DNA from 2 places in the Thauera sp. DNT-1 genome. Region 2 is predicted to be linked to the other one. Evidence: riboswitches for the same ligand, from Rfam matches in the RefSeq annotation. Region 2 holds a riboswitch; the other holds the start of a gene.
The links. Region 2 has a riboswitch for S-adenosylhomocysteine ahead of metH (methionine synthase). Riboswitches for the same ligand answer to the same signal wherever they lie in the genome.
Positions count from the first base shown of each region.

Region 1: another riboswitch for S-adenosylhomocysteine. It lies ahead of ahcY (adenosylhomocysteinase); the one in region 2 lies ahead of metH (methionine synthase).

Region 1 covers NZ_AP043752.1:2,348,171-2,352,556, forward strand. The annotation lists gene metK (methionine adenosyltransferase) at 1-692, shown strand, start outside; gene ACZ5PP_RS10830 (calcium/sodium antiporter) at 991-2,064, shown strand; S-adenosyl-L-homocysteine riboswitch at 2,257-2,361, shown strand; gene ahcY (adenosylhomocysteinase) at 2,464-3,879, shown strand; gene ACZ5PP_RS10840 (TlyA family RNA methyltransferase) at 3,971-4,386, shown strand, end outside.
Region 2 covers NZ_AP043752.1:3,236,674-3,241,059, reverse strand. The annotation lists gene metH (methionine synthase) at 1-1,891, opposite strand, end outside; S-adenosyl-L-homocysteine riboswitch at 1,967-2,041, opposite strand; gene ACZ5PP_RS14930 (hypothetical protein) at 2,088-2,711, opposite strand; gene bamE (outer membrane protein assembly factor BamE domain-containing protein) at 2,725-3,216, opposite strand; gene ACZ5PP_RS14920 (ABC transporter substrate-binding protein) at 3,450-4,386, opposite strand, start outside.

The DNA of each region.
Region 1 (4,386 bases), 890 kb from region 2:
GCCGCCTGCCCTGGCTGCGCCCGGACGCCAAGAGCCAGCTCACCGTCAAGTACGTCGACGGCAAGCCGGTGGCGATCGACACCGTCGTGGTGTCCACCCAGCACGACCCCGACGTGACCCAGGAGCAGATCCGCGAGGCGGTGATCGAGCTGATCATCAAGCCGGTGCTGCCGCCCGAGCTGATGCAGGGCGACGTGCGCTACCTGGTGAACCCCACCGGCCGCTTCGTGGTCGGCGGCCCGCACGGCGACTGCGGCCTCACCGGGCGCAAGATCATCGTCGACACCTACGGCGGCGCGGCCCACCACGGCGGCGGTGCGTTCTCGGGCAAGGATCCGTCCAAGGTCGACCGCTCGGCCGCCTACGCCGGTCGCTACGTGGCCAAGAACGTGGTCGCCGCCGGCCTCGCCGACCGGTGCGAGGTCCAGGTCGCCTACGCGATCGGTGTGGCGCGCCCGGTTTCGCTGATGGTCAACACCTTCGGCACCGGCAGGATCGCCGACGAGAAGATCGTCGATCTCATCGGCCGGCATTTCGACCTGCGCCCGAAGGCGATCATCCAGACGCTCGACCTGCTGCGCCCGATCTATTCCCGCACCGCCGCCTACGGCCACTTCGGCCGCGACGAGCCGGGCTTCACCTGGGAACAGACCGACAAGGCCGCCGCCCTGCGCGCCGACGCCGGACTCTGAGCCGGAAGCGCCCTCAGGAACGACGCGAGTCGCGCTCGGGCGGCGCTGCGGCGCTGGCGCGGGTTCCGAGCGCTGCAATCGCGACTTGCGTCGCTCCTACGCAGGTCAGCCGCGCTCGGGAATGCGCACGCGGGAACGCCGCGAGTCGCGCTCGGGCGGCGCTGGCGCGGGTTCCGGGCGCTGCAATCGCGACTTGCGTCGCTCCTGCGCAGAACCGCCGCGCATCCGTCCCGGTAGAATCCGGAACTCGCGGACGCCCGCCCCGGTCTCTGCCCCACCACGTCGCCCAGAGTCGCCCATGCTCCAACAAGTCCTGATGTTCGCCCTCGGCCTCACCGTCCTCGTTGTCGGTGCGGACGTCCTCGTACGTGGCGCCTCGCGGCTGGCGGTCTCCTTCGGCGTTTCGCCGCTCGTCGTCGGCCTCACCGTGGTCGCCTTCGGCACCAGCGCGCCGGAGATGGCGGTATCGGTGGGCTCGGCGCTCGCCGGCAGCCCCGACCTCGCGCTCGGCAACGTGGTCGGCAGCAACATCTGCAACGTGCTGCTGATCCTCGGCATCTCGGCGCTGATCACCCCGCTGCTGGTGGACGAGCAGATCATCCGCCAGGAGATCCCGATCATGATCGGCGTGTCGGCCCTGCTGGTGGTGATGGCGCTCGACGGCCATCTGGGCCTGGTCGAGTCGATCGTGCTGTTCGCCCTGGTGATCGCCTACACGGTGTTCCTGATCGTGCAGTCGCGGCGCGCCTCCAAGGCGGTGCAGGAGGAGTTCGGCACCGACCTCCCCACCTCCGCCTGGGACCGCCACTGGGCGGTGCAGGTCGGGCTGATCGCGACCGGACTGGTGATGCTGATCGTCGGCGCCGACTGGTTGGTGGAAGCGGCGGTGGCCTTCGCGCGCGCCTTCGGGGTCAGCGACCTGGTGGTGGGCCTCACCGTGGTCGCGGTGGGCACCTCGATGCCCGAGATCGCCACCTCCATCGTCGCCGCGATGCGCGGCCAGCGCGACATCGCGGTGGGCAACGTGGTCGGCAGCAACATCTTCAACATCCTCGCCGTGCTCGGTGCCTCGGGCATCGCCTCGGGCACCGGCCTGCCGGTGTCGGAGGCGGCGCGCAACTTCGACCTCTGGGTGATGCTCGCGGTGGCCTTCGCCTGCCTGCCGATCATGATCACCGGGCGCGAGATCGCGCGCTGGGAGGGCGGCGTGTTCCTCGCCTACTACGCCGCCTACACCGCCTGGCTGGTGCTGCAGGCCCAGCAGCACACCAGCCTGCCGGCCTTCTCGGGGATCATGCTGGGCTACGTGATGCCGCTCACGGTGATCACCGTCGTGGTCAGCATCGTGCGCAGCAACGGCAGGCGCGCATAGGCGGGGCGATCGGGCTGCGTGCCTCGCATGCCGGGCCGCCTGATCGCGACTGGCGTCGCTCCTGCGGGAGCCGGCGGCGACCGGGGCCGGATGTGGGAGCGACGCCAGTCGCGATCCCCGCGATCGTGATGCCCGCGGCAGCAACCGACCCCTCGAGTCCACGCCCGCCTGCCGCTTTGGTATCATTCGCTTGTTTCCGAGGAGCGCTGCGAGGCGCCGGCCGCATCCGCTGCTGCCAGGCCCCCAGGCTCGGACCCCGCCCTGCGGCGGGTATCAGTACAACGGCGCTCACCTGCGAATCGTCTTCAACCCTGCCGGGTTCGGGATGTCGGGTGAGCCGCCTGCAGCGACATGCTGCCCTCCCCCCGCTTTCCGCCCGGCCATAGCATGGAGCTTCACATGAACGCCGTGGCTGACACCCAATTCACCGATTTCGTCGTCGCCGACCTCGCGCTCGCCGCCTGGGGCCGCAAGGAAATCCGCATCGCCGAGACCGAGATGCCCGGCCTGATGGCGATCCGCGAGGAATACGCCGCCAGCCAGCCGCTGAAGGGCGCACGCATCACCGGCTCGCTGCACATGACCATCCAGACCGCGGTGCTGATCGAGACGCTGACCGCGCTCGGCGCCCAGGTGCGCTGGGCCTCGTGCAACATCTTCTCGACCCAGGACCACGCCGCCGCGGCCATCGCCGCCGACGGCATCCCGGTGTTCGCGGTCAAGGGCGAGTCGCTGAAGGACTACTGGGACTATACCCACCGCATCTTCGAATGGTCGGACGGGGGTTACAGCAACATGATCCTCGACGACGGCGGCGACGCCACGCTGCTGCTGCACCTGGGCGCACGCGCGGAGCAGGACCTCTCGGTGCTGGCCAAGCCGGGCTCGGAAGAGGAGACCATCCTCTTTGCCGCGATCAAGGCCAAGCTCGCTACCGCCCCCACCTGGTACTCGACGCGGCTGGCGCACATCAAGGGCGTGACCGAGGAGACCACCACCGGCGTGCATCGCCTGTACCAGATGCACGCGCGCGGCGAGCTCAGGTTCCCGGCGATCAACGTCAACGATTCGGTCACCAAGTCGAAGTTCGACAACCTCTACGGCTGCCGCGAATCGCTGGTCGACGGCATCAAGCGCGCCACCGACGTGATGATCGCCGGCAAGGTCGCGGTGGTGGCCGGCTACGGTGACGTGGGCAAGGGCTCGGCCCAGGCCCTGCGCGCGCTGTCGGCCCAGGTGTGGGTGACCGAGGTCGACCCGATCTGCGCGCTGCAGGCGGCGATGGAAGGCTACCGCGTGGTCACGATGGAATACGCCGCCGACAAGGCCGACATCTTCGTCACCGCGACCGGCAACTACCACGTGATCACCCACGACCACATGGCGAAGATGAAGGACCAGGCCATCGTCTGCAACATCGGCCACTTCGACAACGAGATCGACGTCGCCAGCATCGAGCAGTACCAGTGGGAGGAGATCAAGCCGCAGGTCGATCACGTGATCTTCCCCGACGGCAAGAGGATCATCCTGCTCGCCAAGGGCCGCCTGGTGAACCTCGGCTGCGCCACCGGCCACCCGAGCTACGTGATGTCGAGCTCCTTCGCCAACCAGACGATCGCACAGATCGAGCTGTTCACCCGCACGGCCGACTACCCGATCGGCGTGTACACCCTGCCCAAGCACCTCGACGAGAAGGTCGCCCGCCTGCAGCTGAAGAAGCTCAACGTGCAACTCACCGAGCTGACCGACGCGCAGGCCGCCTACATCGGCGTGCCCAAGCAAGGCCCGTACAAGTCGGACGCGTACCGCTACTGAGCCCCGGGGGCGGCGCAGCCCCCGGCAGGAGCGCCTTCCGGCGCTCCTGTACAAAGGCTCTTCACGCCTCACCCCCTGACTCCTCACGCCCATGAGCATGAACTCCTTCCACGCCCGCCAGGGCAAGCCGCGGCCGGCCGCGCAGGGCAAGGGCCCGGCGGACCGCCACGGCCTGCTGCGCGTCGACCAGCTGCTGGTGGCGCAGGGGCTGGCGGCCTCGCGCACCGCGGCGCGCGCGCTGATCGAGGCCGGGCGGGTGAGCCACGAGGGCCAGCCGGTCGCCAAGCCGGCGCTGGAATTGCCGCCCGACGCACGGCTCGCCGTCACCCCCGCCGACAGCGACCGCTTCGTCTCGCGCGGCGCGCTCAAGCTCGAAGGCGCGCTCGCGCGCAGCGGGCTGGACGTACGCGGCGCCACCTGCCTCGACATCGGCCAATCCACCGGCGGCTTCACCGACTGCCTGTTGCAGGCCGGCGCAGCGAGGGTGGTCGGGGTGGAGGTCGGCCA
Region 2 (4,386 bases):
GGTTCATCACCACGTCCTCGACCTTGTCGCGCAGCTCGGGCGCGAGCTCGTCATAGACGCCGAGCTGGCCGGCATTGACGATGCCCATCGACAAGCCGGCCTTGATCGCGTGGTAGAGGAACACGGTGTGGATCGCCTCGCGCACCGGGTCGTTGCCGCGGAAGCTGAAGGACACGTTCGACACCCCGCCCGAGGTCTTGGCGTACGGCAGGTTCTCCTTGATCCAGGCCACCGCGTTGATGAAGTCGACCGCGTAGTTGTCGTGCTCCTCGATGCCGGTGGCGATGGCGAAGATGTTGGGGTCGAAGATGATGTCCTCGGCCGGGAAGCCGGCGCCGCCCTCGGCCACCGGCTTCACCAGCAGCCTGTAGGCGCGCTCGCAGATCTCGGTCTTGCGGCGGAAGGTGTCGGCCTGACCCTTTTCGTCGAAGGCCATCACGATCACTGCCGCACCATAGCGGCGTGCGAGCCGCGCCTGGCGCAGGAACTCTGCCTCGCCCTCCTTCATCGAGATCGAGTTGACCACGCCCTTGCCCTGGATGCACTTGAGGCCGGCCTCGATCACCGACCACTTCGACGAGTCGAGCATGATCGGCACACGCGAGATGTCGGGCTCGGTGGCGATCAACTTGCAGAAGCGCTCCATGGCGGCGACCGAATCCAGCATCGCCTCGTCCATGTTGATGTCGATGACCTGGGCACCGTTTTCGACCTGCTGGCGCGCCACCGCGAGCGCGTCGTCGAAGCGGCCCTCGAGGATCATGCGCGCGAAGGCCTTGGAACCGGTGACGTTGGTGCGCTCGCCGACGTTGACGAAAAGACTGTCGCCGCCGACGTTGAAGGGCTCCAGCCCGGACAGGCGCAGCTTTTTCTCCAGCACCGGCACGGCGCGCGGCGCCAGGCCCCGGACCGCTTCGGCGATCGCCGCGATGTGCGCCGGCGTGGTGCCGCAGCAGCCGCCGACGATGTTCACCAGGCCGCTCTGCGCCCACTCGCGAATCTGGCCGGCGAGGTGCTCGGGCGTCTCGTCGTAGCCGGTGGGCGACAGCGGGTTGGGCAGGCCGGCGTTGGGGTGGGCGGACACGTGGGTGTCGCAGGCGGTGGAGAGTTCCTCGACGTACTGGCGCAGCTGGTCGGCGCCGAGCGCGCAGTTGAGGCCGAAGCTGATCGGCTGCGCGTGGCCGAGCGAGTTCCAGAAGGCCTCCGCGGTCTGGCCCGACAGCGTGCGGCCCGAGGCGTCGGTGATGGTGCCCGAGATCATCACCGGCCAGCGCCGGCCGAGGTCCTCGAACAGCTTCTCGATCGCGAACACCGCCGCCTTGGCATTCAGCGTATCGAAGATGGTCTCGATCAGCAGGATGTCGGCACCGCCTTCGAGCAGGCCCTTCGCCGAGGCGTAGTAGTCGTCGGCAAGCGCATCGAAGCTGATGTTGCGGTAGCCGGGATCGTTCACATCGGGCGAGATCGACAGCGTGCGCGAGGTCGGCCCGAGCACGCCGGCGCAGAAGCGCGGCCTGGCGGGGTCCTTTGCGGTGTATTCGTCGCACAGCCGGCGCACCAGGCGGGCGCCCTCGACGTTGAGGTCGTAGGCCAGCGCCTCCAGGCCGTACTCCGCCTGCGACACGCGGGTGGCGTTGAAGGTGTTGGTCTCGATGAGGTCGGCGCCAGCCTCGAGGTAGGCGCGGTGGATGCCGGCGACCACGTCCGGACGCGTGAGCACCAGCAGATCGTTGTTGCCCTTGAGGTCCTTAGGGTGGTCGAGGAAGCGCTCGCCGCGGTAGTCCGCCTCGCCCAGCTTCTCCTGCTGGATCATCGTGCCCATGGCGCCGTCCAGGATCAGGATGCGCTCGGCGAGAAGCTGGCGGAGTTCGATGCTGCGGTCGGCTTGCATGGGATGTCCTCGGTCGTTCGACGGTCGCCGGGCAACGCCACGCACAAATGCGAACGGCGCCACAAACCGGCTGAAGGTTTGTGAGCGCCGTTGATCGGTTGCCGAGCCTGGCCCCGGATCGATCAGGGGGTCGCAGCGCTCCTCGGCAGGCCCAGGATTCTATCGGCAGCATGCGCCCGCTGCCAAGGGCAGCGGCCTACCAGAAGAAGGGGTGCCCGAACGGCCGCGGGAAGAAGGGGCCGGGATAACCCCAGCCGATGCCCCAGCCCCAGGGGTGGCCGTAGTAGCCGCTCCAGCCCCCGAGGAGGGCGCCGTCACGCGGGAACACGTAGGTCTGGCTGGTCCGCACCACCTTGCCGTCGATGAAGTGCACGTTGAACAGGACGGCGATCCCAGGACCGTCGTTGCGGATGTTCCAGTCCCACACCTCCTCGCCCGAGTTGCGGAAGCGCTGCTCGGAGCGGTGGGTGCCGAGCAGGCGCGAGACCTGCTCCTTGTCCATGCCGCGCTCGACGCGGGCGAGATTCTCGGGGGCGAGCGCATCCCACTGGCGCAGCACGATCCCGCCCCGGTCGACCTGCACCATCAGGCAGCTACGACCGTTGGGCTGGGTGGAATACTCCAGCGTGACCGTGCCGTCGTCGTTGTTCCAGCGCCGCGTGGGCTCACCGCGCGCGGACAGGGCCTCGGCCTCGGTGGTGTAGGGACGCGGCGGCTCGAAGCTCGCGCAACCTGCGAGCAGGACGGCCAGCAATACAGGCCACAGCCAGCACAGCGGTGAAGCCTGGGCGCGGACGGACGGGGTGCTGGGGAAATACATCGAGGCCTCCCTGCTAACGCTTGAACTGGGTATGTCTTCCGGTTCCGGTCACTCGCCCTTCGTTGTTGAACGACACCGTGAAGAAGACCGGATCGTTCGTGCCGTCGGGACCGCGCGAGATCCGCCACTCCCACACCGTCTCCTGCTTGAGCTGGAAGAACTGGCTGGACGCCGGCTTGCCAAGCAGGCGACGCACCTGGTCGCCATTCATGCCGTGTTGGACCTTGGCGAAGGTCTCCTCGTTCAGCACCTGGTCGATGCGGCGCAGGATCTGGTCGGGGCCGATGGTGATCATGAAGCACTCGATCCCCTCCGGCTGACGGCTGAACTCCCAGGTGAGCGAGCCGTCCTCGTTGCGCCATTCCATGTGTGGCGGGCCGAAGCGCTCGCGCACCTCGGCGGAGGTGGACACCCCGGGCTTGAGCTCCTTCACGTTGATATAGTCGCAGGCCGTGATGCCGAGCGCGGACAGCAGGCCACAAAGCCAGGCGAGGATGCGTTTCATCCGGATTCTCCGTTGATCGACGGCATGTGCCAGCGGCCGCCGGGACGCCCTCCAGCCATGCACGGGCCCGGCCGGGAGCGCAGCGACGCCATCAGCATCGATGATGCCGAGCCGTTTTGCAATCGGGGAATGGTGAGGCTTTGCAATCGCACGCGGGGGTCGCAAGCGCTCGCGGCGGCGGCCGCGAACGCTTGCGTTTCGGAACAAGCCGCCCGCCGAGCGGGCGGGCGCGATCACTTCATGTCGGCGATCGACTCGTACCTGTTGCCGCTGACCTTGAAGAAGGCGTAGTTGCCCGGCACGTCGCCGGCGGCATCGAACTCGTGGTCGCCGCCGGCGCCCTTGTAGTCGATGTCCTTGCCTTCGGCGATCAGCTTCTTGGCCTTGGCCCACTCGCCCGCCAGGATCGGCTCGCCGGGCGCGGTCGCCACCGCGCGCAGCGACTCGGCCAGCTTGGTCTTGTCGCCCCCCGCCTTCTCGATCGCCAGCGCGGCGAGGAAGGCGGCGTCGTAGGAGGTGGTGGCGAACACGGCGTCGATGTTCTCGCCCGCGGCCTTGAAGGCCTTGTTGAAGTTGTCGAGCGAGGCCGAGGCCTCGCCCACCGGGGCGGACACGAAGAAGCCACCGAGGTTGGCCGCGCCGATCGCCTTGACCAGACCCTCGGACTTCATGCCGTCGGCGCCGACGAAGGTCTTGAAGAAGTTGTTCTCGAGCGACTGGCGCAGGATGCTCAGGCCGGTGCCGTCGCCGTAATCGAAGATGACCAGGGTGTCTGCGCCACCGCGCGCGAGCGTGGCCAACTCGGAGCGGTAGGAGGCCTTGCCCTCCTCGTGGCCCGAATAGCCGGCGATGGTGCCGCCGTTGGCCTCGAACTCGGACTTGAAGGATTCGGCCAGGCCCTTGCCGTAGTCGTTGTTCAGGTAGGCCACCGCCACCTTGGAGATGCCGCGCGCCTTGAGGGTGCGCGCCAGCGCACGGCCCTGGTAGTCGTCGGACGGCAAGGTGCGGAAGACGAGGTCCTTGTCCTTGAGCTTGGTGATCTCCGGCGAGGTACCCGAGGGGGTGATCATGAGCACGCCGGCGGGGATGGTCACCGAGTTGGCGGCGGCGAGCACCTCGCCCGAGCACGGGGGCCCGACCACCGCCAGCACGCGGTCGATGTTGACCGCC